DNA from 4 places in the Fundidesulfovibrio putealis DSM 16056 genome. Region 2 is predicted to be linked to each of the others. Evidence: riboswitches for the same ligand, from Rfam matches in the RefSeq annotation. Region 2 holds a riboswitch; each other region holds the start of a gene.

Region 1 (7,343 bases), on a different contig from region 2:
GAACGAGGCCATGAAATACAGCGACCACTTCACCAGCACCGAGGCGAGCACCTGCGGGTATCCGGCCTGATGCAGCTTTTTCAGGCCGATGGCCTGGAGCGTCATGTGCCAGATCAATACGATAGGAATAAGATACTGCCAGGAAACTGGCAAGACCGTCAGCATCCAGGGCGCGCCCGCGTAGCAGATGGTGCGGAAGGTTTCCTCGAAGGGTTTGGAGGCCGAGCGCAGAAGGCCAAGCAGCAGATGGCCGAGCGCCGCGTCCAGGAACACGAAGGCCGTGACCAGGATGGGCGAGAGCCCGAGCCAGGCGAGGCTGCCGATCATCCCGGCCCCGAGCCCCTGGAAGCCGTCGGTGCGGCCAAGGTCGGAGAGGTTGGGGCCGAGTCCGAAGCGGAACCAGATGAGCCCGAAGATCATGGAGGCCAGACAGACCACGTTGGCGAACAGCAGCGGGCGGATCTTGCCGGAGAAGGGCGGGAGCTGGTCGAAGAAGTCGCCGGGCTTGAGCAGGATGGTCTTCACCGTGTTCAGGAACGAGGGCACGGCCCCGTAAAGCTCCAGCTGTTCCCAGGGAGCCACGGCGTAGGGCAGCACGGCCTTGGGCTGGTGCGCCTCCATGCCGGGTTCGGCCTGGGACTGGCGCGAAGAGTTCGCGGACGCGGCGCGGCCCGGGGGGGGCTGCCCTCCCATGGCCTGGAGCCTGGCCCAGATGTCGCGCACGGAGTCCTCGCCTGCCACGGCTTCGCCCTGCTGCGGGGCCTGGGGGTCGTCCTGCCCGTCATGACCGTCATGGCCGGAGAGAGGCTGGCCGGGCGCAGGCGAAGCGTTTGGCATGGCGTATTCGCGGGGCAGGGGCTCACGGTCGAGCTTGTCCACCGGATTTGCAAGGCCTGCCAGGCCTGTCGGGTCCGCGCCGAGCCGACCGAATTCGTCCGAGGAGGCCTGCGGGCGGGGTTCATCCGAATGGGGCTGCTGGGGCTGCCTGGGTTCGGGACAATATTCCTGCGCACGGCGGATGGCGCTCTCCACCCGGTCGATGGGGGGAGTTGGCGCAGACGCCTGGAGTTCACGCAAGGAGCCGCCGTCAGCCGCGTCCGGAAGGTCGCCGGAGGGTTCCCAGGCGATATGGCGCTCAGGCCTGGGCTGCCTGGAGGGTTCCTCGAAGCCGTCGCCTCCGCGCGGGGGCGGGAAGCGGTCGTCTCCGGGGCTGCCGAAGGGGTGGTCGGGGCCGCCGTAATCCTGCCTTGGGTCCGGGGCGCGGCGGCGTTCGCCGGCATAGGGCTTCGCCTGGAACTGGTCCGGCTCGTCGTCCGGCAGCCAGCGCGCCTGGGGGCGCGGAGGAATATGGCCGTAGTGCTCGGGATCGCCCTCGGGTTCGGGCATGTAGGCCCGCTGGGAGCGGGGTTCGTAGGGCGCGTGGATGCGGGAGGCGGGCTCGGGATCGCGCGCAGGGCGCACGGGGCGCGAGGGCCTCGGAGGATACACGGGTTCCTCCACCGCCGGTTCGGATTGAACGGACGGCTGATTCCCCCTGAACCGGAAGCGGAACTGACACTTGGGACAGGTGGCTATGCTGGAGCTGGCCGGGACTTTATCCGTGGGGATGTCCCTGCTGTAGCCGCATTGCGGGCAGACGATGCGCATCGGTGGACCTTCATATCTGGCTTGACGCCTGGGAAGGCCTTAGCCCGCCTCGGCGCGCAAATCAACGTCAAAGGGGTTGGAACCGTACCGTTTCCGGCCACGCGCCAATCATGGGCCTGGGCGTGAGGGCCGCGAAGAACGCCTCGGGGAGAACGGGATACTCCCGGTTCTGGCGGTGAAGGCCCGTCGAGCCGCCCGAGAAGCCTCCGGCCGCGTCGAACAGGGCGTGCTTGCGGGCCAGTGCCTCGCGGTCCTTGAGCACGTCGCTCAGGTGGCGGATGAAGCCTCCGCAGATCAGGCCGGTGGGGCCGCTGAGCCCTTCCAGGCGCTCATGCACGGGCCGCACGAACCGGACCTGCGGACCGGGCCGGAAAAGGCGCAGTTGCAGATCAGGCCACAGGCCCCAGCCGATCTTGACGCCGGACGGCCCGATGCCCAGCCGGGGAAAAGCGAAGGCTGCGCAGTGCTCCTGGGCCACAAGCGCGGGCAGGAGGGCGCAAAGCGCCGGGTCCAGGCGTTCGTCGCCGTCCAGGTACAGCACCCACTCGCTCCGGCAGGCGGCCAGCATGCGGTTGCGCTGGGCCGCGAAATCGTTTTCGAGCGGATGCGCCAGGTGCCGCACCGGAATGGGACATGGCGGCGGGGACGGCGGCGGCGAGGGGGCGTCCCATATCACGACGGCCTCGAAGGCCGTCTGCGGCAGGGCGGCGAAGAATTCCGGCAGGCCGGGTTCGTCCGGGTGCAGGATGGCCGCCACGCTGAGGCGCGAAGCTGGACCGGCAGGATCTGCGGGCGTGGGGAGCGCAAGCGGCGCATAGGCCGCGTGCAGCCGCTGCACGGTCTTCAGGCGGGCAAGCGCCGCCTCGTCCGCCACTTCGGGGTTCAGGACGCACACGGCGCGAGGGCGCGTGAGCCCGGCGCTTAAGAGAGTGAAGGCCAGGGCAACCGGGGAGGCGTCGGCCAGCAGCGGCAGGCCGTTGCCGAACGCGCGTGCCTGATCGCCGTCGGTCTCGCAGACCGTGAAGCCCGTGCCGGACGGCAGCGATGCGGCCACCTCGCGGGCGAATTCGCCGCGCCCCACGCCAAGCAGCACGCAGTGGCCTGCGCGGACAATCTGGCGCGCAAGCGGTCCGTTCGCGTCGAATCGCGCCGGAACGGTTGCGTACCCGCCCTGCTCCGCCTCCATGGAGAAGGAGAGCACGGCGCTGGTGTAGGCGGCGAAAAGGGCGTTCAGGTCCGGCATTTTTCTCCCGATGACGCGAGCAGGTCGTCGTAAATATCCCCCAGCTGGCGGGCTATCTCCTGCGCCCGGTACAGCCGCGCGGCTTTCTCGCGCCCCGCCGCGCCCATGCGCCGCGCCTCTTCGGGGTGCCGCCACAGCCAGAGCACGGCCTGGGCGTAGTCTTCCACGGTGGCGGCCACCAACCCGGTCACGCCATGCTCCACCAGCTCCAGCTGGGCGTTGTCGCGGTTTCCGGCAGCCGGGTGCGTCACCACCGGGAGCCCTGCGGCCATGGCCTCGGCGATGGCCATGCCGAAGGATTCGCCGGTGTCGTTGGCGTGGGCCAGGAGGCTCACCCGCCCGAAAAAGTCCGCCAGCCCCTCGTCGCGGGACTCGGGCGGCAGGCACTCGACGTTTTGTCCCAGGTCGTGATCGCGCACGAAGTCCAGGAAGTCAGGCGTGGCCCCGATCACCAGGAAGCGGAAGCCAGGCTCGCTGGCCTTCAGAATCGGCAGCATGTCGAAGGCCAGCCCGGACCACTTGCCGGGGTCGGGCCGCGACAGCCTGCCCGCCACGGGCCGCGAAAAATCGTGCTCCGGAGTGAGCCGGGCGAACAGGTCCGTGTCCACGGGATTGTACAGCACGCGGTAGCGCGAGACGTCCAGCGATGGGTTGTCCGCCGCCAGTCGCTCCAGGCAGAAGCGCGAGACAACCAGATGCAGGTCCACCACGCCGCCCAGGGGGGAATCATCCAGCCTGCCGAACACGTTGGTCTCCACCACCGCCCTGGGGCCGAAGCGCTTCACCGGGGAGAGCAACGCAGGCTCCGGCCAGCCCGCGCGGTGCAGGTGGACCACGTCCGGACGCAGCTTTTCCAGCACGGAAAGCAGGTCCCCGCCGACGATGACCGGGACGCCGTTTTGGCGCAGCAGTTCGCGGCGCTCGCCGTCCACGGGGCTGTACGCGAAGGGCGCGAACCGGGAACGGTCCAGGTGCGTGACCATGAGCTGCATGGCCTTTTCAGTGCCGCCAAGCCCCAACGACTTGACGACATGCAGGACGCGGACTGCGGGAGCGGGATTCATGGCCGGGTTATGGACTGAAACGGGGCCGGAGTCCAGTTGGGGCAGCCGTGATGCAGCGCTCCCGGCCCTGCCGCACTCCGCGCGGGTCCGATCGCACGCCTGGGTCTTGATTGACACCCCCCCGGCATGGGGCTATGCGGCGGGAGTCAGGTGCCCGCTTGTCGGGAGAATAGGGAATCCCGTGAAATCCGGGAGCGGTCCCGCCGCCGTAAGTTTCATGAAGCGCTGCCTCCTCCGTGGGCCACTGGGAGTACATCCTGGGAAGGCCGGGGCAGCCGGAACGAGCCGGAAGACCTGCCTGACCGCAGACCGCTGTTTCCGGCGCGGCAACGGGCTATTGCTGTGTTCGGACCTCCTGAGAAGGGCAAAATCGGGCCGCTTCCCTCCTGTTTGCAGGAGAGAAGCGGCCTTTTTTTTCTCTTCGCCCACAGCCGTAACCATACGGAGCATCGCATGAGCTTCACCGTCCACGACCCTGTCAGAAGAATCCTCGCCGCCCTGTTCGTCCTGGCCTTTTTGGCGGGCTGGTCCACCCACGCCGACGCCCACGGGGACAAAAAGCCCGACAAGAAGGGCATCCTGCTGGTGGCCTTCGGCACCACCGTCCCGGGCGCTGACTCGGCCTACAAGAACATCGAGAAGAAAGCCAAGGAGGCCTTCCCCGGCGTGGACGTGCGCATGGCCTACTCTTCCAGGATCGTGCGCCACAAGCTGGCCGCCGAGAAGAAGCTGAAGCTCGACTCCCCCGCCGAGGCCCTGGCCAAAATGATGAACGACGACTTCACCCACGTGGCCGTGCAGTCGCTCCAGACCATCCCCGGCGCGGAGTTTCACGACATTCTGTCCACTGCCAAGGCCTTCTCCGGCATGCCCAAGGGCATGAAGCAGATGGAAGTGGGACTGCCGCTCATGGCCACCACCGAGGACGTGGCCAAGGTGGCCGACGCCCTGCTGGCCAGCGTCCCCAAGGCTCGCAAGAGCGACGAAGCCGTGGTGCTGGTGGGACACGGAACCCGCCACCCCGCCGACGTGTACTACGCCGCCTTGCAGTACCACGTCTGGAAGAAGGACCCGCTGGTGTTCATCGGCACGGTGGAAGGCGCGCCCTCCCGGGAGGACGTGCTGGCGGAACTCAGGAAGAGCGGCGTGAAGAAGGCGCACCTGATGCCCTTTTTGGCCGTGGCCGGGGACCACGCCCGTAACGATCTGGCAGGCGACGAGCCGGACTCCTGGAAGTCGGTGATGACCGGAGCCGGGATCGCCGTGACCCCGGTGCTGAGGGGCACTGGTGACGCGTCCCCCCTGGCGGACATCTGGATCGAGCACCTGAAGAGCGCCTTCGAGAGGCTCAGGTAGCGTTCATGGACTGCGCCCTTTTCCGCCCTTCCCGCTGCCGGACAGTTTTGGCAGCCGTGGCCATCCGCGACAGTCGCGGCGGGTGGGTCGGTGGGAGGGCGTTCTGGGAAACCGCCCTCCTGGACGGCGCGTCCTGCTGCGCGCCGGACGTCCGTCCAGCCGGGAGCGCGGCGTGAGAAAACCCCTCCCCGTCATGCTGGCCGCCCTGGCGGCCATGATCCTGGTGGCCGCCGGGAGCGGAACCGTGTCCGTGCCCGCGCTGGATACGTTGCGCATCCTGGCGGCGCGCCTTCTGGGCCGGCCCGATTGGCTGGCCCAGGTGCCGGACGTGGCCCAGGCCCTGGTCTGGGACGTGCGCCTGCCGCGCGTCATGACCGCCCTGGCCGTGGGCGGCGCTCTGGCGCTTTCCGGGGCGGTCTTCCAGGGCGTGTTGCGAAACCCCCTGGCCGATTCCTACACCTTGGGGGTTTCGGCGGGCGGGGCGCTTGGCGCGTGTTTGTGCCTGCTTGTCGGGTTCACGGGCCTTGGAGTCTTGTCCGTTCCAGTATGGGCGCTGGCCGGGTCGCTTTCGGCCCTGGCCGTGGTGCTTTTGATGTCTCGCGCCGGTGGCGGGTTCGACGCGCTCACGCTGATCCTGGCTGGCGTCATGGTGGCGGCCACGCTGCAGGCGGCCATCGGGTTCGTGAAGTTCCTGGCCGGGGAGAACGTGGCCGGGCTGGTGTTCTGGCTCATGGGAGGCCTCTCGGCCAAGACCTGGGCCGAGGCGGCCATCGCCTGGACGGGCCTTGGCCTGGGGCTCCCCGTGGCGCTTTTTCTGGCCCGCGACCTGGACGCGTTGTGCCTGGGCGACGAGCAGGCCCAGGCCCTGGGCGTGAACGTATCCGCCGCGCGCCTGGCGCTTCTGGGCGCGGCCGCGCTCATGACCGCCTGCTGCGTGGCGGTGTCGGGCATCGTGGGCTTCGTGGGGCTCATCGTGCCGCACATCATGCGCCTGGCCTGCGGCCCGGCGCACGGGCGGCTCCTGCCCCTGTCCGCGCTCGGGGGCATGCTGCTGCTCCTGGCGGCGGACACGGCCTCGCGCACCCTGCCCGCCCACGAGGTGCCGGTGGGGGTGCTCACGGCAATGCTCGGCGGACCATATTTCTGCCTGCTGTTCGTGCGGGGGCGCGGCCGTGTTTGAGGCGCGCGCGCTCACCGTTCGCCGGGGGAACGCCTTGGCCCTGGACGCAGTGGACCTGACCCTCTCGCCCGGCCAGATGCTGGCCGTGGTCGGCCCCAACGGCGCGGGCAAGACCACCCTGCTGCGCTGCCTTGCCGGAGTGCTCGCGCCCGCGTCCGGGCAGGCGCTGCTGGAGGGGCGCGCGCTCACCGCGTGGCCCAGGCGTGAGCTGGCCCGCACCGTGGCTTACAGCCCGCAGGAGTCCGAGGAGCGCTTCGGGTTCAGCGTGGCCGAAGCGGTGCTCATGGGCCGCCATCCCTGGCTGTCGCGCTTCGGAAGCGCCGCGCCCATGGACCGGGACGCCGCCCAAAACGCCATGGCCGCGCTTGATCTTTTGCATCTTGCCGAACGCCCGGTGACGGAGCTCTCCGGGGGCGAAAAACGCCGGGTGTCCCTGGCCCGCACCCTGGCCCAGGACGGGCGCGCCTTTTTATTGGACGAACCTGCGGCGGGCCTGGACATATGCCACGCCCTGGCCGCCATGCGCGTGTTCGCGGACAAGGCCGCGCAGGGGGCCGCCGTGGCCGTGGTGCTGCACGACCTCAACCTGGCCGCCATGTTCTGCCCGCTCATGCTCATGCTTGATTCCGGGCGCATTGCGGCATATGGCCCCACGCCCCGGGTGCTCACCGCGCAGAACGTGGCGCGGGTGTTCGGGGTGCGCTCTGAAATAACGGGAAGCCATGTGCGCTTCCTGGAGGGATGATGTTTCACGCACGGGCTTTTGCCCTGCTCGCCTTCCTGCTGCTGGCCGCCACAGCGCACGCAGAGCCCGCCAAGCGGGTGGTCAGCCTGTACGTGGCCCACGCCGAGA
Region 2 (7,343 bases):
GATTCGATTCAAAACGCCGGGCGAAGGTGATGGCTACATCGGCAGCTTGTTCGCAGGACTTCGAGGACGTGACGGGGGCCAGGATGTTCTTGAACATGAGGCGCCTCCTTTAGGGATGATGGTCGTTGCGTATTTCGGGCGGATATCCGGCTTTTTCCTTCAACCAATAGCATGGCCTGGGACGCCTGGGAATATTATTCGGATTGTGGAAGACGAATTTTCCAGAGGGAATCCGTCAAGTCGGGCGGCGACACATTTCATGATCAGCGAAAAAGCAAAAGGCCGCGCATGCTTGCAGGCATGCGCGGCCTATCAAGGGCCAAATGCGCTGGAATGAAAATCTTCCAGTCGGCAAGGTCCCATTACAACCCCGTCAGCTCGAACACCGTCTCAGCCTCGCTGTCCCAGCCGTCCCACAGGAAGTCGTCGGCCTTGCCGTCGGCTATCAAGCGCAGCGCGTAGCGTGTCTGGTCTTCGTAGAACCCGCAGAACGCTCCCATGCGGTTCATGGCCCCGTTCATTTCGATGGCCTCAGCCGGGCACGGCGATCCGCAGAAGTGGCGGATGGCGCAGCGGTTGCACGGTGTGATGTCCTCCACCTTGCGGCCCGTGACCTGGGCGAAGGGGGCGCTTTGCAGCACGTCGCCGATGGCGTCCGTGAACAGATTGCCGCCCTTGAAGTGCGGCAGGCCGATGAACTCGCTGCACGGGAACATGTCACCGTTGGGGGCCAGGGCGAAAAAGCAACGCCCGCCGCCGCAGGGGGAGATGTCGCACATCAGCCGCCGGGCCGTGGGGGCCATGATGGCCAGCAGGATGTTGGCGAAGTTGGCCACCACCAGTTTGCGCCCGGTCTCGCGGTACAACTCGTGGCTGCGCTCCAGGGCCGAGACGAACTGCCGACCGGCGTCCTGGTCGCCTGGCATGATCTCTCTCGCGCCGGGCAGTGTGCAGCGCACGATGTTCAACAGGCAGGTCTCCACTTCGTTCGTGTGGAAGAACTCCACCACCTCGGGCAGCGTGGCGATATTTTTTGCGGTCACGGTGCAGATGACGTTGAACCCGGAGTAGCCGCGCAGCATGTCCATGGCCCGGCGCACCAGATGTGATACGCCCTCCCCGCTCCAGGTCTTGCGAGTACTGTCCGCGATTGCGGCGTCCACGCCGTCCAGAGAGATACCCACGCCCACGTTGCGCTCGGTCAGGAATTCCACGGCCTGTTCGTCCAGCAGGGTGGCGTTGGTCTGCACGCCGAAGCGGAAATCATCCTTGAAGGCCTCGATGCCCTGGAATACGGCTTCGCGGTTCATGAGGGGCTCCGCCCCGTGGAAGATGATCTGTGGCTTGCGGCCCTCAGGCATCGTGGCTGTGAAATGGGCCTTCAGCCTGGAAAGCGCGTCCAGCAGCGTATCGGGGCTCATGTGGATGCCCTTGGAGCGCATGTCGCCGGGGATGTAGCAGTAGGTGCAGTTCAGGTTGCAGCGCTCGGTGGGGTTGAAGTAGACCGCCGAGGGCGTGAGCCCGAAACGCAACCCATCCATTTCCTCGCGAAAGCGGCCCGCCTTGGCGCGGTAGGCGTCCAGGAACGAGGAGTCCGTCAGCGCATGGCCCAACTTGTCCTTTTTCACCAGGGACCAGAAGGCGCTGTCGGGCTCGATAAGGGCCAGATAGTCCGAGTGGCCGATGTCCACGGGCTGAAAGGTGGGGCCATGGCCGGTATTGATGAAGCGCGGCGAAGCCTCCGATGCTGGACCATGGACTGTATCAATGAAGCGGCCCCCGGTGGAGGCCGCTTCCGAGGCGTTGTGGTCGGGATTCATTTCGCTTTCTTGTCCATGAGGATGTAGTGCGACAGGCCTGTGCCGTCGGCGTTGCAGGATTTGCGGATGGCGATGACGTCCTTGTTTTCCTTCTTCTTTTCCATGTGTTCCTCCTGTGGTTGGCAACAAAAAAAGGGTTCTGACAGGCTAAGCCCGTCAGAACCCTTTACCTTCGGATTCCGATAGAGAGACGTACGACAGGTCTTCTGGCTCACGGATCGTCCGCTGGGGGGCAAGCCTTCCCAACGGAGAATATCCGCCAGTGGCCGGCAATGCGCCATGCCCTCCCGCGTCCCCGCTTACAGTGGTGGGTCCGCCACGGATTCGCACCGTGTTCCGAGATGTCGTTCAATAAAATTAGCCAGATCGGATGGTGCTGTCAATGCACGTCCGCCCTTTCAGGCAGCTCGTGCTCAATCCGGTTCCCCTGGCTGCGGAAACAACACCAAAACGATTTGCGCCGCCGCGATTGCCGCATTTCATCCGCACGACCCATTTCCCTGGGAAATGGAGCCCTACTCCATGTCCCTGTCCCTGAACCCCAGCAGGTAGAGCACTGCGTCCAACCCAAGGGTCGAGATGGCGTGCCCAGCCCCTTCCTTGACCACGGGTTTGGCCCGGAAGGCGATGCCAAGGCCAGCCAGGTTCAGCATGGGAAGGTCGTTGGCGCCGTCGCCCACGGCGATAGTCTGCATGAGCGAGATGTTCTCGTTGCGGGCGATGCTCTGCAACAACTCCGCCTTGCGCTGGGCGTCCACGATCTCACCGTCCACCTCTCCGGTGAGCTTGCCTTCCACGATGCGCAGCTTGTTGGCGTGAACATAGTCGATGCCGAGCTTGGCTTGCAGTTTCTCGCCGAAATAAGTGAAGCCGCCGGAGATGACCGCCGTCTTGTAGCCGAAGCGCTTGAGGTTTCGCACCAGCTTCTCGGCGCCGTCGTTCAGGGGAATGTGCTCCGCAACTTTTTCGAGCATTTCAGAGGGCATGCCTTTCAGGAGGCTCAGGCGTTTAGCCAGGCTCTGGCGGAAATCTAGTTCGCCGCGCATGGCCGATTCGGTGATGGCCGAGACCTGTTCGCCCACGCCCCAGGCCTTGGCAAGTTCGTCGATGACCTCCACCCGGATGAGCGTGGAGTCCATGTCGAAGGCCACCAGCCTGCGGTTGCGCCGGAAGGCGTTGTCCTCCTGCAGGGCGATGTCCACGCCCATGTCGGCGGCGATGGCCAGGAAGGCCATGCGCATGGCGCGCACGTCGCCGGGATTTCCGCGTACCGAGAATTCAATGCAGGCCGGGCGTTGCGGATCGGCGTCGTCCAGGGGCGGGCGGCCCGTGAGGCGGTTGACCGATTGGATGTTCAGGCCGTTGGCGGTGAGCACCTGGGCCACGGCGGCCACCTGGCCGGCGCTTATGGTGCGCCCCAGCAGGGTGACTATCCAGCGGGGCTTCCCGGCGGCGTCCACCCAGTGGCTGTATCCCTCGGAGCTGACCGGAGTGAACTTGCAGCTTATGCCCATCTCATGGGCCTGGTAGAGCAGGTCCTTGACCACGGCAGCGGCCTCGCCGCCCTCGGGGATGCGGATCAGCATGCCAAGCGACAGGGCGTCGTGGATGACGGCCTGTCCCATGTCCAGTATATCCACGCCGTATTGGGCCAGCAGGCTCGAGACGGCAGAGGTGATGCCGGGGCGGTCCGCCCCGAAGATGTGTACGAGCATGAGGTCTTTCATGAATGATCCTTGCGTACGGAAAGTCGGCGGATGTTTCCACAAAACGCGTCCGGGGTAAATGGCGGAGTGCGGGCTTTGCAGGGAGGTGCGCGCCATAGCATACCGCCCCGCTCCGGGCGGCGGCACGCAAAATATTGCATGCCGGAACCCCGCCGACACGCGCCGGATGTTACTGAAACTCGCGCGATTGAAACAACGAACCGACCAAACAACCGGGAGACACCATGCGATTTCTTCAGTATTGTCTGGCTTTCATCGCCCTCATGACACCCATGTTGGAGGAAGCAGCCATGGCGGCATCCAAGGCCCCCATCGTCATCGGCCATCGCGGCGCCTGCGGCTACCGCCCGGAACACACCCTGGCGTCCTATGAACTCGCCATCGAGATGGGCGCGGACTTCATCGAGCCCGACCTCGTCTCCACCAAGGACGGCGTGCTGGTGGCCCGCCACGAGAACGAAATTTCGGGCACCACGGACGTGGCCGAGAAGTTCCCGGCCCGCAAAGCGACCAAGACCATCGACGGCCAGAAAGTCGAAGGCTGGTTCACCGAGGACTTCACCCTGGCGGAACTGAAGACCCTGCGCGCCAAGGAACGCCTGGAGTTCCGGGACCACTCCCACGACGGCAAGTATGAAGTGCCCACCTTCCAGGAAGTCATCGACCTGGCCAAGAAGCAGAGCCAGGCAAAGGGACGCACCATCGGGATCTACCCCGAAACCAAGCACCCGAGCTACTTCCGCTCCATCGGGCTGGGGCTCGAGGTGCCACTGGTCAAGGCGCTCAAGGCCGCGGGGTGGGACAAGGCCGATTCGCCTGTGTTCATCCAGTCCTTCGAGATCCAGAACCTCAAGGACATGCACACGATGATCAACGTGCCCCTGGTCTTTCTCTACGACGAGCCCGACATGCGCCCCTACGACTTCGTCGTGGCCAACGACAAGCGCACCTACGCGGACCTCACCAAGCCCGAGGAACTCAAAGCCATCGCGGCCTTCGCCAAGGGCATCGGCCCCTGGAAGCGGCTCATCGTGGGCGAGAACCCGGACAAGACCCTGAAAGCCGCAGGCAGCCTGATCGAGGACGCCCACAAGGCCGGACTGGTGGTCCACCCCTACACATTCAGGAACGAACCGCGTTATCTCGCTCCCGAATACAAGGGCGATCCTGAAGCCGAATACATGCAGTTCTTCAAACTCGGCGTGGACGGAGTGTTCTCGGACTTCTCCGACACGGCGGTGAAGGCGCGCGACAAGTTCCTGAAATAATACCTGCTGCGGGGCGTGGCGGGAACGCCACGCCCCTTTAGAAGTACGGCTTCAGCAATGAAGACCAGAGCTCATATCCCGCACGGTTGAGGTGCAATCCGTCGGAGCTCAGCTCTTTTCTCAGGTTTCCCAACACGTCGGAAAATTGTTGCGTAAAATCAAGAAACGTTGTGTTGGGATGCAACGATACAATTCTTGAAATTTCCTGATTATATGTTTTTACAGTCGAATTTGTAAAATCGTAACTTTTCGGGAAATCCACGAAGTTGGAAGGAAATATGGCATTTACATAGACCTTTGTCTGTGGCGACACGTCTTGAATTGTCTGCAATGCCAGATCGTAGTTTGCGGATAGTTGCTCAAATGAATTCTTTCCTATGTCGTTTACTCCAGTTTCTATAAATATTGCCTTTGGTTTCGATGCAGACGCCGATCCTGCGACCTGTACGACATACGACGAGACTGACATGGTCAGTCCCAAGTTTATAGTGTCTTGCGGCAGCATGTAGAGGAAGTTGTCAAATCCATACATCATGGAATCACCAACAAGAACATATGATTGCGCGTTGCATTCAACAGTACTGGATACCTGAAAAAAAATGAGAATCAGGGCGGGCATCAAACGCTTCATAGGTTCCTCCTCGTTTTCAGAAAGTTTCATATCGGATAACGACTGAATGCATACACAAACAGTGGCGCTTTCCATTATTCACAACTGCAAACGACCTATAAAGCGGATTGACGTATTGATAACTTGAAGTGTGACGGGAAATCAAGTCAGACGGCATGCGCACATTAAATACACAATGTGTAAGATTAAATATGCCATGTAGTCTGGTTATGAAGATAGCATGCCTGTATCTCTATCTGCAACAAGCTTGTGCTTGTTCATATGCATCCCAGTGCAATTCCCAATGACGTACAGCGCCAAGGGCAGCGCGCCTCCCCAGGGCATCCTGGCTGAACGCAGGGATTGCACTTGCGCAGGCACGACGGTGACGGGTCCCTCCCTTATGTGCGGCATCGCCGCCGGGATGATCGGGCCATACGGGTACGTCTTCCGATGCAAGCAGGGCGCATTTCATCCATCCTACTGTCGACAAATTGATCCGCCGACACCCACCACCCAAGCGCGGCAACTTTAGTGCACCGAGGCCTTGAGCAAACCTGTCAAGTGCCCTATGGCGCAGGTATGAGTGCGAAATGCGCCAACCGGATCGTTTCTGTTGATTTCCTGCGGGGCCTGACCGTGGCGTTCATGGTGGTCGCCAACAACCCTGGTGACACCGAGAACGTCTACCGGGAGCTTGTCCATGCGCGCTGGCACGGCTGGACTGCCGTGGACTTCATATTTCCCATGTTCTTGTTCCTGGTGGGCGTTTCCGTTGCGCTTGCCGTCCGGACAGATGCGGTCCCCTCGGATCTACTGCCCAGAGCACTCAAGCGCGCGGGCATCATCTTCCTGCTGGGTCTTTTCGTGAACGGATTTCCCTTTTTCAACCTGGATACACTGCGTATTCCCGGCGTGTTGCAACGCATTGCCGTTGTCTATCTTGCTGCCTTGTGGCTGCACATGAAATTGACGAGGTCCGGCATCGTGCTCACGGTGCTGGGCATTCTGGTCGGCTACTGGCTGCTCTGGACATTCGTGCCGGTTCCGGGCCTTGGCCGTCCCAGCATGGATATGGAGTACAACCTTGAAGGCTGGCTGGATCAGACGCTGCTCCGGGGACACATATGGGAATATGACACACCCTGGGACCCTGAGGGGCTTCTCAGCACCGTACCGTGCGTGGCCATGGCCCTGTTCGGGGTTCTCGCCGGACGCTGGCTCAAGAGCGGAGACGGACCGGGTTGGACAGTGGTCGTGCTCATGGGACTTGGCCTGCACCTGACGGGATTGGCCTGGAACGAGTGGTTCCCCATTAACAAGCTGATCACCACCAGTTCCTTCGTTCTTTTCGTAGGCGGCGTCGGAATCATGCTGACTGCGACGGCTCACCGCCTGCTCGACGGTAAAGTCCATGGTCCCTGGATCGCGCCATTTCTGGCATTGGGCAGGAACGCCCTGTTCGTTTACGTGACGTCGCAACTGCTGACGCGGGTGCTTTATGTCACCACGCTCCCCGAACTGTTCTGCGACGGGAAAACCCTGCACTTTTGCCTGTTCGACCGCTTCTTCGGCATGGTGGGGGACAAATACGTGGCGTCCGTCTTCTGGGCAGTCGCTCTGCTTGGGGTGTTGACGGCTGCGGTGATGCTGTTGGGCTGGCTGCGACAACGAAGAGTTGTGAGGTGAGTCTTTTCAGCCTCAGCTGGAAGACTCATCGTCGCCTGTGGCAAGAGAAGCTTGAAACGGCAGACGGATTATGAATCTCGTCCCATGGCCTGGTTTCGACTCCACTTCGAACGTCCCCCTATGGTTGGACGTGATGATGTAATACGACACGGATAGGCCCAGACCGGTACCCTCCCCCGGCGGTTTGGTGCTGAAGAATGGCTCGAACACACGCTTGCGGATATTCTCG
Region 3 (7,343 bases), on a different contig from region 2:
GGAACCTGTGGCCCAGGCACCTGAGCCACGTGATTCCACTGGCGGCGCTGGCCATGGCCGCGCTTCCGGCCTCCCTGCGCCTGACCGGATCGCGTCATGCCCTGTTGGCCGCATCATTGGGGATGGCCGGGGGCGTGGTGTTCCTGTGGCCCGCCCATGACCGCTTCTACGAGGTCGACAGCTACCGCGACCGGGTGATCGGCACCAATTACAAGCTCCTGGCCCGGGAAGTCCCCTCCGGCATGGGGCCTGCGGACGCGCTGGTGGTCACCAACGACTATTTCCGCAACGGCCTGAACTGGTACGCAGACCGTGGACCGCAGCCCAACCGGTTCCGTTCCCAGACCATCACCCCACAGGACCGGGCAATCCGGCTGCACGTGCTGGCCAACCTGCACTACGGGTACTTCGCCAAGGGCTGGCAGGACTTCGAGGAGCGCCACAGACCCGAGAGCGTGCGCCGCCTGGAGGAGAACGTCCGGCTGTTCACGCTGCCCGTGGAGCGCGACCCGGTCTTCACGGTGCGCGAACGCTCACGCCCAGTGGCCGTGCCCATGGACCTTGCGGGATTCTACCGCAGCGTGGGCGCTCTTCGCGACGCGGTATTCTTCCAGGACGCGCGCGGGCCGTTCGCCATGGCCACCCGCAACAACTCCGAGGCGATGCTGGAATACGTGTTCGCCAACGAAACGGGCGGCGCTCCGGGTACAATCGTCCTGAACCTGTTCTACCGCAACACAGGCAAGGGCAACCACCTGACGGTGGAGACTGCCTTTGACGGCGAAGCGCCCGCGCCGCACCCCATATCCATGGGGCCGGACCCGAGGAGCCAGGCGGGCATTGTGCTGGAGCGCGCCGCGCCGTTTTCCAGGCTGACCGTGCGGGTGAAGATGGTCTGCGCGCCGCTTACGCCCAGGTTTCCCGGCGGCAACTACGAGACCCTGCGTTTCGAGGGGCTGGAGGCGTCCTTCTGCGGCTCGCCGGACGCCCCGGCAACGCCGGGCTGCCTGGAGGCCATGGCCGAGCGCCGACGCGACAACGCCCTGCGCAATTTTCTGGCCGAGCGGTTCCTGGCTGCAAGCACAGTGAAGCAGAAGATTGACTCCGTCTCGCCTTTGCTGCGCAACGTCCCGGATGAGCAAATGCCAGGTTGGAGCAGGCTTGAATCAACCTCGCCGGACACTGCGGCCAGCCTTGTGGCCGAACTCCAGCCAGGCAGGGAACTGCTCGCCGTCTACCCCCGCGTGGGCGGCGGGTCCGCTGTGGCCCTGTATCAACTGGGGCCGGACGGCAGACGCGAGGAACTCCTGGCGCTGCGTGGCCGCGAAAGCGCCTGGACGCCTGTGTCGGGCCAGTATCCCATCCGCCTGGATCCGTCGCTTCGGGTCGGCGGGGCCTACCGCGTCGAGGCCGTGCTGGTGGGCAGGTGGGCCCAGCTCTGGAATAATAACGGAACTATTTTCTTCGAGCAGTAGAGCGGTTACGCCTGGGTCGCCCCGGCGTGGCCGCTCTTCAAATTGACATGCCCTCAGGGAGGGCCTAAATCATCGCATCGCCCCGGAAAACGGAAGACGGTGCAAATCCGTCGCAGGCGCGCTGCTGTAACCGGCACTCACGGGCGGCAGGCCACTGGATGGAGAGACCATCCGGGAAGGCCTCCGCGCACATCCGGCCGGAAGTCAGAAGACGTTCCTGGGGAGTTTCGGCCTGACCCCGCGAATGGGTCATGGTTCCCGCAAACTGATCGTGGCCTCGCCGCAGTCCGCCTTCTGGCGACGTGAGCGCGGCGTCCACGACGCGTCGAAAGCCGAGCCTGGGCGCAGGCGGCTCTCGATGCCCTTCTCCGTCGTTTCCCGCGCCGAACCCTTTGCATTTTTTCGTAATTGATAAATCCAGGCCGTTTGAGCAGTTGCATATTCAGTTAGGGAAGTTGCTGATATGTTGAACTATTATTTTCTTTTTTGCGGAAACGCCTTCTGCTAGGAGCATATCGTAACCACGATGCACACGCACACCCCCACCATCCCAGCCATCTCACTCGGTCACGGCGTCCACGCAGCCCCGGTCCCCCCGCTGGAGCGCTCCCCCGGACAGGACCCGGCCAGGATCAGGGCGGTGACGTCTTTCACGCTCAGCGACTGGGCCGGAAAGGCCTGCGCCGTGGTGTACCTGGGCGGCTGCAACCTGCGCTGCCCCACCTGCCACAACGCCACCCTGGCCTTCACCCCCGAGCTCCATCCCCCCTTGGAGACCGGAGCGGTGCTGGCATCGCTTGCGGCCCGCAAGCCCTGGCTGGACGGGGTGGTGGTCTGCGGCGGCGAGCCCACGCTGGACTCCGGCCTCGCTGATCTGGTGGAGAAACTCTTCGCGCTGGGGTTCGCCGTGAAGGTGGACACCAACGGCCTGCGGCCCGAGGCCGTGGCCGCCGTGCTGGCGCGCTGCCCGGACACGGTCTTTGCCGTGGACGTGAAAGGCCCCTGGCACATGTATCCCGAGCTCACCGGCGGGGGCGTTTCCTCCCAGGCTGCGCGCGAGCGCCTGGAGATGGTCTTCGCCATGGCCCGCAAGCATCCGCAATCATTCTTATTCCGTATCACCCTGGTCCCCGGTCTGACGCCGGAAGACGTCCAGGCGGCCAGGGACTCCCTGCCCGCCGGTTTCGTCCTGAAAGAACAAACGTATATGCCCCCCGCCTCAAGTTAAGGAGATCCCATGCCCCTTCAGATACAGAAACGCGACGGCTGCCTGGAAACCTGGTCCCTGGAGCGCATCGCCCAGGCCATCCTCAAGGCTTTGAAAGCCAGCGGCATCCAGGACCCCATCCTGGCCAAGCGCGTTGCCCGCAAGGTCGAGGAGAAACTCGAAGGGGTGGACGTGCCCCGCCAGGAGCACGTGCAGGACATGGTGGAGCGCGTGCTCATGGAGTCGCGCCTGTACGAGGTGGCCAAGCGCTTCGTGATCTACCGCGAGAAGCGCCGCACCCTGCGTGAGCAGAAGGCCGCGTACCTGGACATCAAGGACACCATCGACACCTACCTCTCCAAGGCCGACTGGCGCGTGTCCGAGAACGCCAACATGGCCCACTCCTTCCAGGGGCTCATGCTGCACCTCTCCGGCACGGTGCAGGCCCGCTACGCCCTGGAGAAGTACCCCGAGGAAGTCCGCGCCGCGCACGACCACGGCTATTTCCACATCCACGACCTGTCCTTCGGCCTCGCCGGATACTGCGCGGGCTGGAGCCTGCGCGACCTCCTGCTGGAAGGCTTCAACCTGGAGGGGCGCTCCTCGGCCGGACCGGCCAAGCACTTCGATTCGGCGCTCGGCCAGATGGTCAACTTCCTGGGCACGCTCCAGAACGAGTGGGCCGGCGCCCAGGCCTTCAACAACGTGGACACCTACCTCGCGCCGTTCATCCGGCACGACGGGCTGGATTACCAGCACGTGCGCCAGGCCGTGCAGAAGTTCGTGTTCAACCTGAACACCACCTCGCGCTGGGGCGGCCAGACCCCCTTCACCAACCTGAGCTTCGACCTGACCGCGCCCAAGCACATCGCCAAGGAGGCCGCCATCATCGGCGGCGCATTCCAGGACCAGAACTACGGCGAGTTCCAGGCCGAGATGGACATGTTCAACCAGGCCTTCCTGGAAGTGATGGCCGAGGGCGACTACTACGGCCAGATCTTCTCGTTCCCCATCCCCACCTACAACGTCACGGAAGATTTCCCCTGGGATTCGCCCATCGGGACGCGCCTGCTGGAGCTGACCGCCAAGTACGGCGCGCCCTACTTCCAGAACTTCATCAGCTCCGACCTCTCGCCTGAAGACGTGCGCTCCATGTGCTGCCGCCTGCAGATGGACCTGCGCGAGCTGCGCAAGAAGGTCGGCGGCCTGTTCGGCGCGGGCGACCTGACCGGCTCCATCGGCGTGGTCACCCTGAACCTGCCCAAGCTCGCCTATCTGGCCCAGGGAGAGGAAGACTTCCTGGACCTGCTCACCGAGTACGCCACCCTGGCCAAGGACGGGCTGGAGTTCAAACGCAAGCTCATCCAGGGCCACCTCGATCGCGGCATGTTCCCCTATTCCTCGCGCTACCTGAAGAACGGCTTCAAGGGCCACTTCTCCACCATCGGGCTGGTGGGCGGCCATGAGGCCTGCCTGAACATCCTGGGCAAGGGCATCGAGACCGACGCGGGCGTGCGCTTCATGACCCGCACCCTGAACCACCTGCGCGACGTCACCACCCGCTTCCAGGAAGAGACCGGACACCTCTACAACCTGGAAGCCACCCCCGCCGAGGGCACCAGCTACCGCCTGGCCAAGATCGACAAGGGCCTCTACGCGGACATCCAGGCCTCCGGCGACGACGTGCCGTACTACACCAACTCCACCAACCTGCCCGTGGGCTTGAGCGAGGACGTGATCGCCGCCCTGGAGCACCAGAACAAGCTCCAGCCGCTGTACACCGGCGGCACCGTGTTTCATACGTTCCTGGGCGAGGCCGTGGCCGACACCGAGGCCCTGAAGAACTTCATCATCAAGGCCTTCAAAATGACCAAGATCCCGTACCTGTCCATCACCCCGACGTTCAGCGTGTGCAAGGACCACGGATACATGTCCGGCGCGCACCCGGAATGCACCACCTGCGGCGCGGACTCCGAGGTGTTTACCAGGATCGTCGGGTACTACCGCCCGGTGTCGCGCTGGAACAAGGGGAAGAAGGCGGAGTACGCTGACAGGGTCACGTATATGGGTGTTTGTGGGTGTGAGCCGGGGCAGTTGTAGAAGCTGCATAAAGTCAAAGGGGGCTTCGGCCCCCTTTCTTTTTGGCCTTTAGAGACATTTGTCGGCATCATACAACCCTTGCGGCATCTCCAGGAGAATTCTTGTGAAGCCCTTTCGACTCTCCCTTGCCGCGCTGCTGGCCGCCGCAACGGCCATCTTCCTGACCCCGCAGGCCGCACAGGCCAATGCGGGCGTGCCTATGATTTTCCTGACGCTGCCCGGCATGACGCTCGCGCTGGCTCCGGTCATCCTGCTGGAGATGCTGGTTCTCTCGTCGCGGCTGGGAATTTCGCGGGGGAGCGCCCTGAAGGTCTCGTGTGCGGCCAATGCGTTCACCACATTCGTCGGATTCCCGTTGACCTGGCTGGCCCTGCTTGTCCTGGAGATGGTCACGGGAGGTGGCAACGCATACGGCCTAAGGGACACGCTACACAAGATCCTCGCCGTGACTTGGCAGGCGCCGTGGATGATTCCCTACGAGGATAACCACAGCCTGGAGTGGATGGTTCCGGCTGCGGGCATGTGGCTGCTGATTCCCAGCTTCTTCACGTCCTGGTGGCTGGAACTGCGCGTTGCGGCGAGGATGCTCCCGGACGTGCCACGCGCGTGGGTGAAATCCGCCGTGCTGCGGGCGAACCTGTTGACCTACGCCCTGCTGGAGGCGCTGGTCCTCGGGTATTTCCTGTATGTTGTTCTCTGGGTGCTGTAGCATGGCCAGCCCGGTTGATTCCGCTGCAAGGGCCGTCATCCTCACCATCGGCCACTCGAACCACCCGTTCGAGCATTTCCTCGGCCTGCTGCGCCGTCACGCCATCACCGCCGTGGCGGACGTCCGTTCGCGTCCCTACACCAAATACGCCAAGCACTTCTGTCGCGAACCTCTGGAGCGGCTGCTACGCGCCCAATCCATTCCCTACGTGTTTCTGGGCGACCTGATCGGCGGCAAGCCAGACGACCCTGCGCTCCTCGGCCCGGACGGCAAGCCCGATTACGCCCTGATCGCCGCAACTCCCGCCTTCGCCACCGGCATCGAACGCCTTATCACCGGCGCATCAACCCACGTCATCGCCCTCATGTGCGGGGAGGAAGATCCCTCCTGCTGCCACCGGCATCACCTGATCGCCCCGGCGCTCAGCGCGCGCGGCCTCAGCGTACGCCACATTCGCGGCGATGGCCGCATCGAGGACGACGACGCGCTGCGGCGCGCGTCAGAGTCACAAGCCGGGCCGCAACAGCTGCTTTTGCTTTAGACCGCTCGTCCCCCCAGGAGCACACTCCTTCCCTGCGCATGAAAAGGCGAGGCACCCGTGGCCTTGGCCTCTCATCTGTTGTACGGTCCAGGCACCATCCTGTGCGGACTCTCCAGGATCTCACGAGGAGGCGACAATGGCGCGATCATTTTCGGACAGGGCCGCCGGGGCCGTGGTGGGGGCGTTCATCGGTGACGCCCTGGGACTGGGGCCGCACTGGTACTACGACCTCGCGGCCATGCGCCGCGACTACGGCGACTGGATCGACGGCTATACCGATCCCAAGCCGGATCGCTATCACGGAGGCCTCAAGGCGGGCGACCTGTCGCAGACCGGGCTCATCACCCTGGAGCTGCTGGAATCCGTGGCCGGGCACGGCGGATACGACCAGGACGACTTCACCCGGCGCATGGACCGGAACATTCTGTCCCGCACGGACGGCACAGCCTACAGCGGCCCTGGCGGCTACACCAGCATCTCCATCCGGGAACTCCACGAGGCGCGGGTCACGAAAGGGCTCGGCTGGAACGAGACGGGCGGTTACGCGGACACCACCGAGGCGGCGGAGCGGTCGGTGATCCTGGCGGTGCGCTATGCCCGGCTTCCCTCCCAGGCGGCGGCCCTTATCGCGGACCACGTCCGCCTCACCCAGATAGACCCCTTCGTGGCCTCGCAGTCCGTGGCCTACAACGTGATCGTGTCGGCCCTGGTGCGCGGTGACTCTTTTAATCGGGAGCTTGGAAAGACCCTGTGGAACATGGTGACCGAGGGCGAGCTGCCCTTCACGCGCTCGGTGCTGGCCGAGGACCGGGGCACGCGCCCGCAGGGCTTCCGCCCACCCAGCGACCGACTGTATTTCCCGGACGCGCTGATCTTCCCGTTCCACGTATGGGAGGCCGCGCAGGACCCGGACGTGCGCATCGAACCGGCCTGGAAGGCGTCGCTGGTGTACGGCATGCCCTGCGCCATCAACTGCCAGCTTCCGGCAGCCTACTACCTGGCCGCGCGCTTCCCGGGCGATTTCGAATCGGCGGTGCTGCACGCGCTGAACGGCGGCGGCAACAACATGTCGCGGGCCATGCTGACCGGTGCGCTTGTGGGGGCGCAGGTGGGTCTGTCGGGCATCCCGGAGCGCTTTATCCAAGGCCTCACGTTGCGCGGAGCTATCGTGGACCTCGCCCGGAAGATCGCGGCCCAGGCCGACGAGTAGCCGGACGCCGCCCCTCCTGACCCCAAAAAAAAGGCAGGAAGCGCGGCCTTGCGCGCTTCCTGCCCTGATCACTTGAGATGTAACAACTCGCTATGCGAAGC
Region 4 (7,343 bases), on a different contig from region 2:
CTCCCTCTCCCCCCGTGAGCCATCACCATGCCGCGCACTGACAAGCTCCTGTCCGCGCTGTGGGGGCTTACGCTGGCGGCCACGCTGTGGTGCGTGGCGTCGATGGCATTCACCAGCGCCTACAAGGCCCACCCGGACGAGAAGGACCACGTGGGCGCTGGCCAGTACTACATGGAGTACTGGGACCCGCCGCAGCCCGGCGATGAGCGCGCCAGGGGGGCCTACAGCAACTACGGCGTGTCGTATCTGCACCAATTGGACGCGGTGTACTTTTTCGCGGGCAAGTTCGCGCGTGTGGTGAAACCCCTGGCCGGGGAAGACTATCTGGCCCTGCGGCTGTTCAACGTGGGCATGTTCGCGCTGCTCATGACGTTGTGCTGGCGGATTCCGGCGCGGTATCGGGTTGGAGTGCTGCCGCTGTTCATCTCGCCGCAGGGTTGGTACGTGTTCAGCTATTTCAACGGCGACGCCCTGCCGTTGGCCCTGAGCTTCATCACCGTGTACCTGTTGGCGGGTCTTTTGCGGGATGAAGCGCCGGGCGCTGGGGCCGGAACAGGCGAGTCAGCCGTGTCGATGAGGCAGGCGGGACAGACGCGCCGGTTGCTCCTGTTGGGCGCGACGCTGGGGATGATGTCGATCTCGAAGCAGAATTACTATGTGTATCTGGCGTATTTCGGCGCGTTCTGGGGCTTGGCGGTCTGGCAGTCGCGGCAGCGGCCCGTACTGCCGCTTCCGAACCTGAGGCAGGCCGGGCTGGCGCTGGCATTGGCAGCGGCCATTTTCGGCGTGCGCTACGGCGTGCACGCCTGGGTGGTGCGCGATCAGGCCCCGGACGTGGTGGCCAAGGTCGCCGAGCAGTTCGCGGCCGAGGAGTTCAAGCCCTCAAAGCAGGAAAAGGGTGAGGGCTTCTGGGGTTCGCGCATGCGCTCCAAGGGCGTCACCCTGGTGGAGATGTTCACGGGCGAGTGGAAGTGGCACGTGTTCACCTTCCGCAGCGCCTTCGGCAAGTATGGCGGCATGGAGATAGAGGCCCCGCTGATCTTCTACCGCTACATCGGCTGGGCGTTCTGGGCCTTCATGGCGCTCCTGGCCGTGAACATGGCCGTGTGCGGGCGTCAGGCCAGGGAGGCCTGGGGGCTGTGGCTGGTGTTCTCGCTTCTGACCGTGGGGCAGTCGCTCTGGCACTCCTGGACAGCGGACTTCCAGGCGCAGGGCCGCTACCTGTTCCCGATACTGGCCATGACCGCCTGCCTGATGACGCGCTTTTGCAGCGTCGAGCCCGCCAACCTGACAGCCGCGCGCCTTCGCCTGGGCCTGTGGGGCCTGGGACTGACGCTGTGGGGCATGTCTCTATGGTCCTTCGTGGCCGTGGGACTCGCTCGCATCCCGAGATAGCCGCTGTTTGGCGTACCCCATAGGGGATTCCAAAGGGACTTGTCCCTTTGGCCGCCGGAGGCTTTCCCCCACTTCATACTGTCTCGGAATCTAGACCAGTTCGTTGATGACGTGTCCGATGATTCCTTCCTGAATCACATGAATCACCTGATCGGCGGGGGGCGTGGGGATGATGACGTGCCCTGGCGGGTGCGCCACGGGGTCGCCCGGCGGGTGCGCCACGATGGCGTCCGGCGAATGCACAAGGCCATCGTAGGTGGCTATGTGGACCAGACCGTCGTTCATGGCTGACTCCGGGCGTTGGGGTGAGGACGGCCCGAAGAGGTCCGTCCTTCCCACACAATAATTCCTGCCGTGAAGTTTGTCGACTCCCTTATTCAGACGTGCTGACGCCCGCCTGGGCGAAGGTGGCCATCTCGTTGAAGATGGCGGCCGCGCCGCGCAGCAGCACGAGCGCCAGGGCCGCGCCGGTTCCCTCGCCAAGGCGCAGGCCCAGGTCCAGGAGCGGCTTGGCGTTAAGGGCTCGCATTACGGCCTGATGGCCCGGTTCCGCCGAGGCGTGGCTGAAGAAGCAGCAGTCGGCTGCGGCGGGTGCGATGCGGGTGGCGGCTACGCAGGCGGCGGTGGAGATGAACCCGTCCACCAGTACGGCCATGCGGTTTGCAGCGCCGCCCAGGATGAGCCCGGCGATGCAGGCGATCTCGTAGCCGCCGAGCGCCGCCAGCACGTCCAGCGGGTCGCCGGACTCGACGGCGGCCCTGTTCACGTCGAGGCAGGTGGCGATGACGGCGGCCTTGCGGGACACGCCGCCCGCGTCCAGCCCGGTGCCGGGGCCGGTGACGTCCTGCGGGGAGAGCCCCAGGTAGGCGCAGAACATGGCCGTGGAGGGCGTGGTGTTGGCGATGCCCATGTCGCCGGTGCCGATGGTGCGGCAGCCGCGCGCGGCGGCATCGCCAGCGAGCCGGACGCCCAGCAGCAGGGCTTCCAGGCACTGCTCGCGGGTCATGGCCGGGCCTTTGGCCATGTTGGCCGTGCCGGGGGCCACCTTGGCCTGGATCAGCTTGGGGTGCTCGGGATAGGTCCCGCCTGCACTGCCTGCGTCCACCACCAGCAGGTCCGCCCCGGCCTGCCTGGCCAGCACGTTGATGCCTGCGCCACCGCTTACGAAGTTCAGCACCATCTGCCGGGTGACCTCCTGGGGGAAGAGGCTCACGCCCTCGGCGGCCACGCCGTGGTCGCCCGCGCAGGTGAAGATCACGGCGGGGTCTGCTGCGGGGGCTTTGCCGCCCTGGATCATGTACAGGCGAAGGGCCAACTCTTCCAGGCGGCCCAGGCTCCCCTGGGGTTTGGTCAGGCTGTCCAGGTGGGTCTGCCCGGCTGCGGCCAGGGACTGGTCCACGGGGGTGATGCGGGCGAGCAGGGCCTGGTACCGGGTGTCGAGCGTGGTGGTCATCGTATGAATCCTCTGTGAAAGAGAGTGGTTGCGTGCGGACGGCGCAAACAAAAAATCCCTTGGCCCCAGATGATGGGGTCAAGGGATCGCCTTTACCATGGGTTCAATCCGCGAAACGATTCCGGCCATTCGTCTTCAGGCTCGCGAGTCATCCTCCGCCAGCCCTTCCCATCCCGTGAGGGACAGTGGTTTCGCTGGCTTCGTCTTCGCATACTGCGGCGGGACCGCCACGGATTTGCACCGTGTTCCGTAATGGCCGGATATGGTCGGGAACGGCTAGCCCGGCAGGACGAGCGTGTCAAGGCCGGGTGCAGGCGGCATGGTTTGGCCATGACCCCGGCGACGCAGTCGGGGGGCTGCTCCTGGAAACAGCCCCCCGTGCATCAAGAACGTGTCAGGGGCAGGCTGGGGTCGCGCTGAGCTGGCTCTGTCCGGTGGAGTCCATCACCTGCTGCCAGTAACTGGTATTCAGGTCCATCTGCTTGCGCCCGAGGGTGACCAGCGGCAGGGGGATGTGCACGGGAATCCCGTGCAGCTGGCTGACCATGAGCCCGGTCTTTCCGGCCATGCCCGCATGCACGGCCATGGCTCCCAGCATGTTGCAGTGGGCGCGGTCTGCGGCTCCGGCGGGGATGGAGCGGATGATGTAGCTTGGGTCGATGAATTTGAGCGTGATGGGCAGACGGTCCGCGAAGTGGCTCTTGATGCTCGAAAGCAGGAGCTTGCTGATGTCGCCCAGGATCTTGTTGCCGGAGGCGTCGGTCAGGCCGGATTCCGGGAGCAGGTGCTGGCCCGCGCCCTCGGCCACCACGATCACGGCGTGGCCGCGCCGCCTGAGGCGCGCCTCCAACTGGGGCAGGAACCCGCCGGGGCCTTCCAGGGCGAAGGGCATCTCCGGCACCAGCACGAAGTTCACTTCCTTGATGGCCAGGGCCGCAGCCGCCGCGATGAACCCGGATTCGCGACCCATCACCTTGACCAGCCCTATGCCATAGGGCGCACCGAGGGCTTCCACGTGGGCGCAGCGGATGGCCTCGATGGCCTTTTCCACGGCGGTGTCGAAGCCGAAGGTGCGCGCCACATAGTGGATGTCGTTGTCCACGGTCTTGGGGATGCACACCACGGCGGTGCGCAGGTTTCGTTTGGCAGTCACCTCGTGGATGGCCTGGGCGGCGCGCAGCGTGCCCACGCCCCCCAGCATGAACAGCACGCCCACGTTCAGGCGCTCCAGGGCGTCCACCACGTCCTCGGGGTTCTGCGGCCCGCGCGAGGAGCCCAGGATGGTGCCGCCGAACTCGTGGATGTCGGCCACGGCCTGCGTGGTCAACTCCACCACGTCGGGGCTGGATTTGGGGATGAACCCGGCCAGCCCGTAGCGCACCCCCAGGATGGAGGACACCCTGTAGCCGTGGTGCGCCTCCATGACGATGGAGCGGATCACGTCATTGATGCCGGGGCACAGCCCCCCGCAGGTCACGATGGCGCACTTGGTCTTGGGGGGGTCGAAATAGATCTGGCAGCGCGCCCCGGCCTGCTCCATGGCCGCCGGGCGGGCGCGCCTGCCGGATGCGCCGTGCGTGATGTCCACCAGAACTCCCTGGCCGTCGTCCACGAAGAGCGAGTTGGTGCGCGGGTTGGGAATCTTGGCCTGCCCGAGAGTGGGGATGCGGGTCTGTTCGGGGGTCAGCTCAGGCCAGGGCTGGCCGGTGCGCTCGCTTTCGTGCATGATGGGGCCTCGGGTGGGGGATTATCGAGTTCATTGGATAAATAGCCTTCGTCAAGGCGGTATGACAAGATGAAAACCCTTTCGGGACGGACCTTCTTTTTCATCCCGCCCGTGCGCCGGGCCGCTGGCGGCGTGGCGGTGCTGGTGCGCATGGCGCAGTACCTGCGTGAGGCCGGGCACGACGCGCGCCTGGCCCTGCGGGACCGAACCGGGTGGAGGCCGGACTGCACCGGACTGCCCGAGGACGACTTCTCCGAAGTGGAGCTCACCCCGCAAGACGCGTGGGTGGTCCCCGAGGGCTGGGTGAACGCGCTGACGCCGGGGCTCAAGGCCGGGGCGCGCTGCCTGTCCTACGTGCAGAACTGGGCGTATCTCTTTTCCGGCCTGCCTCAGGGCGTGGACTGGCGGAGCCTCCCGGTGACGCTGTTTGCGGTGTCTCGTCCCGTGTCCTGGTTCATCGGGCAAAGCCTGGGGGTGGACGTCCCCATCCTGCGCCCCGGCATCGACACGTCAGTGTTCGCGGCGCCGGAGCAGAAGCCCGATCGGCTCACCGTGTCCTACATGCCCCGCAAGAACAAGGCCCTGGCCGAGCAGATCAGGGCCGTGATCGCGGCCAGGGGCAACTTCCAGGTGGAGTGGGTTGAAATAAGCGGCCTGGACCAGGCCGGAGTGGCCGGGGCGCTTGCGCGCAGCCACGCCTTCCTGGCCACGGGCTTTCCCGAGGGCTGCCCGCTGCCGCCCCTGGAGGCCATGGCCAGCGGAGCCATCCCCGCCGGGTTCGCGGGCCTTGGCGGCTGGGACTACATGCGCCAGGCCGAACCGGGCCGCTACCAGCCGGACTGTCCTCTGGACCCGGTCGCCTGGGGCGGCAACGGCTTCTTCGTGCCGGACAACGATGTGATGGGCGCGGCCCAGGCCCTGGAAAAGGCCCTGGCCCTGCGCGTCTCGGGCGGGGAGCCCCTGCGCGCCGTGCTGGACGCCTGCGCCGCGACAGCTCAGGCCTACGGCCTTTCACCGCAGCGAAAAGCGGTGCTCGATTTCTGGGAGCGCCTGGGCTAAAAGCCCTCCTGCATGACCACCGCGCGCGCAGCATTCGCCTCCAAACTTCTGTTCCTGGCAGTCAACGCCTTGTTCTCCGGCCTTTTGTGCTGGGAGATGGGCGGGCGTTCCAAAATGTTCGTGCTGGCCTTCCCCCTGGGCTGCGCCCTGTGCCTGTGGCGGCGGGGCATGATCCAACACCTGCTGGCCGCGCTTGGCGCTGGGCTCATGTTCTTCGGGTTCCAGTCCTATTCGGCTCAGGCCCAGGTGCTGCACTATCTGGTCAGTGTTTGCGCGCTTATGCTGCTGGCCGCGTCCGGGCCGGGGCTGCGCACGCGATCCTACGGCCCGCTGCGGCTGTGGTTCATGGGCTTCGTGGGTGTGATGGCGGCTGGCCTGCCGCTTCTGCCTCTTGGCGAGTACGCCCAGGCGTTTCGCGAACTTGGACCGCTGGGATTTGTCCGCATGGCGGGGTATTCCGTGGCCTCCAGTTCCTTCTACGCCCTGGCCGCCCTGGACAGGCTGGCGCTGTACGCCCTGTTCGCCTGGGAGCTCTCGCGACTGCGGCATGACGGGGCCGACAACGGGCCGTCCTCCCTGCTGCGCGGCGTGGCAGCGTCCCTGCCCGCCGCCCTGGTCTTCGGGCTGGCAGAGTACTTCCTGGCCAGGGGCAAGGCCTACGCCATGAGCGACAGGCTCACCTCGCTGTTTCTAAACCCTGGCTGGTTCGCGGAATACGTGTGCGTGGGCCTGCCCTTCCTGCTGCTTTTCGGGCGCAGGCGCGGGCGCTGGTTCTTCTTTGCCGTGCTGGCCCTGTCGCTTGCGGCCATGGTCTTCACCATGGCGCGGGCGGCCTGGCTCTTGTCCGCCTTGCTGGCCGTATCCTGCGTGGTGGCGGGGCTGGCCCGGTTCGACCTCTTCGCCCTGGATTACCGGCGCATGGCCAAGGGCGCTGCCCTGGGCGGCGCGGCGGTGGCCGTGCTGGGCCTCGGGGTGTACGGCGTGCTCTCGGCCACGCGCATTTCGCTTCTGAACTTCCCCCTGGCCACCATGATTGCCCAGCGCCTGGAGCGCTTCTCCGAGACGCCGCGCCCCACCGTGTTCAAGAGCGGCGTGCTGGTGGGCCTGGAGTCGCCGGTGTCCGGCATGGGCTACGAGACCTACGCCTGGCACTATCCGGCCCTGATGGCCGTCCCGGCCAGCGGGCTTAAGCAGGGAATTCCTGCCGACGCCGAGGTCTTCGAGGCCACCCACAACCTGTTCATCCAGATTTTCGCTGGCGGCGGCGCGCTGGGGCTGGCGGCGTGGCTCCTGCTGGCCGGGCGCTCGGCGCAGCTGGCGCTCAGGCGGCATCGGCGGCGGGCCGAAGCCATGAGCCTCGCGGTGCTCTTGTCGCTTGGGGCCTTTCACGTGTTCGGGCTGTTCCAGGAGATGATCTACATCCCGGCGGTGTGGCTTCTGTTCTTTGCGGTGGCGGCCTGGTGCCTGCGCCAGGAGGACGAGATCGGCGGCTGGGTCGCGGACTTCACGCAGAACCGGGCCGCGCGGGTAGTTGCCCTGGCCGTGCTGGCGGCGCTGTGCATCAACCTGGGCAACGCCGGGTTCGCCGCTACGGCCAGACGGCTGGGGCAGGATGTTTGGCCGCCTGAGGGCGCGCGCCAGCTCCAGGGATTTTCCGGGCCTGAGGCAGTGGACGGGCGGCTGGTGCTGTGGAGCTGCGGCGCGTCGTCT

What was found. A riboswitch is a leader RNA that binds a small molecule or an ion and turns the genes downstream of it on or off. The one in region 2 is predicted to bind cobalamin.
Region 1: another riboswitch for cobalamin. It lies ahead of G453_RS0110505 (sirohydrochlorin cobaltochelatase); the one in region 2 lies ahead of cbpA (modified peptide precursor CbpA).
Region 3: another riboswitch for cobalamin. It lies ahead of G453_RS22740 (radical SAM protein); the one in region 2 lies ahead of cbpA (modified peptide precursor CbpA).
Region 4: another riboswitch for cobalamin. It lies ahead of cobT (nicotinate-nucleotide--dimethylbenzimidazole phosphoribosyltransferase); the one in region 2 lies ahead of cbpA (modified peptide precursor CbpA).

The regions. Positions count from the first base shown of each region.
Region 1 is NZ_AUBQ01000013.1:88,009-95,351, forward strand. It holds gene G453_RS27910 (YIP1 family protein) at 1-1,647, opposite strand, end outside; gene G453_RS23430 (glycosyltransferase family protein) at 1,715-2,890, opposite strand; gene G453_RS0110500 (glycosyltransferase family 4 protein) at 2,878-3,954, opposite strand; cobalamin riboswitch at 4,086-4,270, shown strand; gene G453_RS0110505 (sirohydrochlorin cobaltochelatase) at 4,408-5,310, shown strand; gene G453_RS0110510 (FecCD family ABC transporter permease) at 5,483-6,490, shown strand; gene G453_RS23435 (ABC transporter ATP-binding protein) at 6,483-7,235, shown strand; gene G453_RS23440 (ABC transporter substrate-binding protein) at 7,235-7,343, shown strand, end outside.
Region 2 is NZ_AUBQ01000004.1:261,320-268,662, forward strand. It holds gene G453_RS0104130 (universal stress protein) at 1-97, opposite strand, end outside; gene cbpB (peptide-modifying radical SAM enzyme CbpB) at 363-1,820, opposite strand; gene cbpA (modified peptide precursor CbpA) at 1,817-1,924, opposite strand; cobalamin riboswitch at 2,000-2,206, opposite strand; gene serB (phosphoserine phosphatase SerB) at 2,336-3,547, opposite strand; gene G453_RS0104150 (glycerophosphodiester phosphodiesterase) at 3,772-4,815, shown strand; gene G453_RS0104155 (SGNH/GDSL hydrolase family protein) at 4,853-5,446, opposite strand; gene G453_RS0104160 (acyltransferase family protein) at 5,990-7,114, shown strand; gene G453_RS25985 (ATP-binding protein) at 7,127-7,343, opposite strand, start outside.
Region 3 is NZ_AUBQ01000005.1:252,733-260,075, forward strand. It holds gene G453_RS0106540 (glycosyltransferase family 39 protein) at 1-1,475, shown strand, start outside; cobalamin riboswitch at 1,513-1,710, shown strand; gene G453_RS22740 (radical SAM protein) at 2,002-2,703, shown strand; gene G453_RS0106550 (ribonucleoside triphosphate reductase) at 2,713-4,782, shown strand; gene G453_RS22745 (hypothetical protein) at 4,886-5,491, shown strand; gene G453_RS22750 (DUF488 domain-containing protein) at 5,493-6,032, shown strand; gene G453_RS0106565 (ADP-ribosylglycohydrolase family protein) at 6,169-7,242, shown strand.
Region 4 is NZ_AUBQ01000003.1:398,288-405,630, forward strand. It holds gene G453_RS0101935 (hypothetical protein) at 28-1,395, shown strand; gene G453_RS0101940 (hypothetical protein) at 1,486-1,680, opposite strand; gene cobT (nicotinate-nucleotide--dimethylbenzimidazole phosphoribosyltransferase) at 1,769-2,848, opposite strand; cobalamin riboswitch at 2,958-3,131, opposite strand; gene G453_RS0101950 (ATP-dependent 6-phosphofructokinase) at 3,243-4,574, opposite strand; gene G453_RS0101955 (glycosyltransferase family protein) at 4,644-5,633, shown strand; gene G453_RS0101960 (O-antigen ligase family protein) at 5,646-7,343, shown strand, end outside.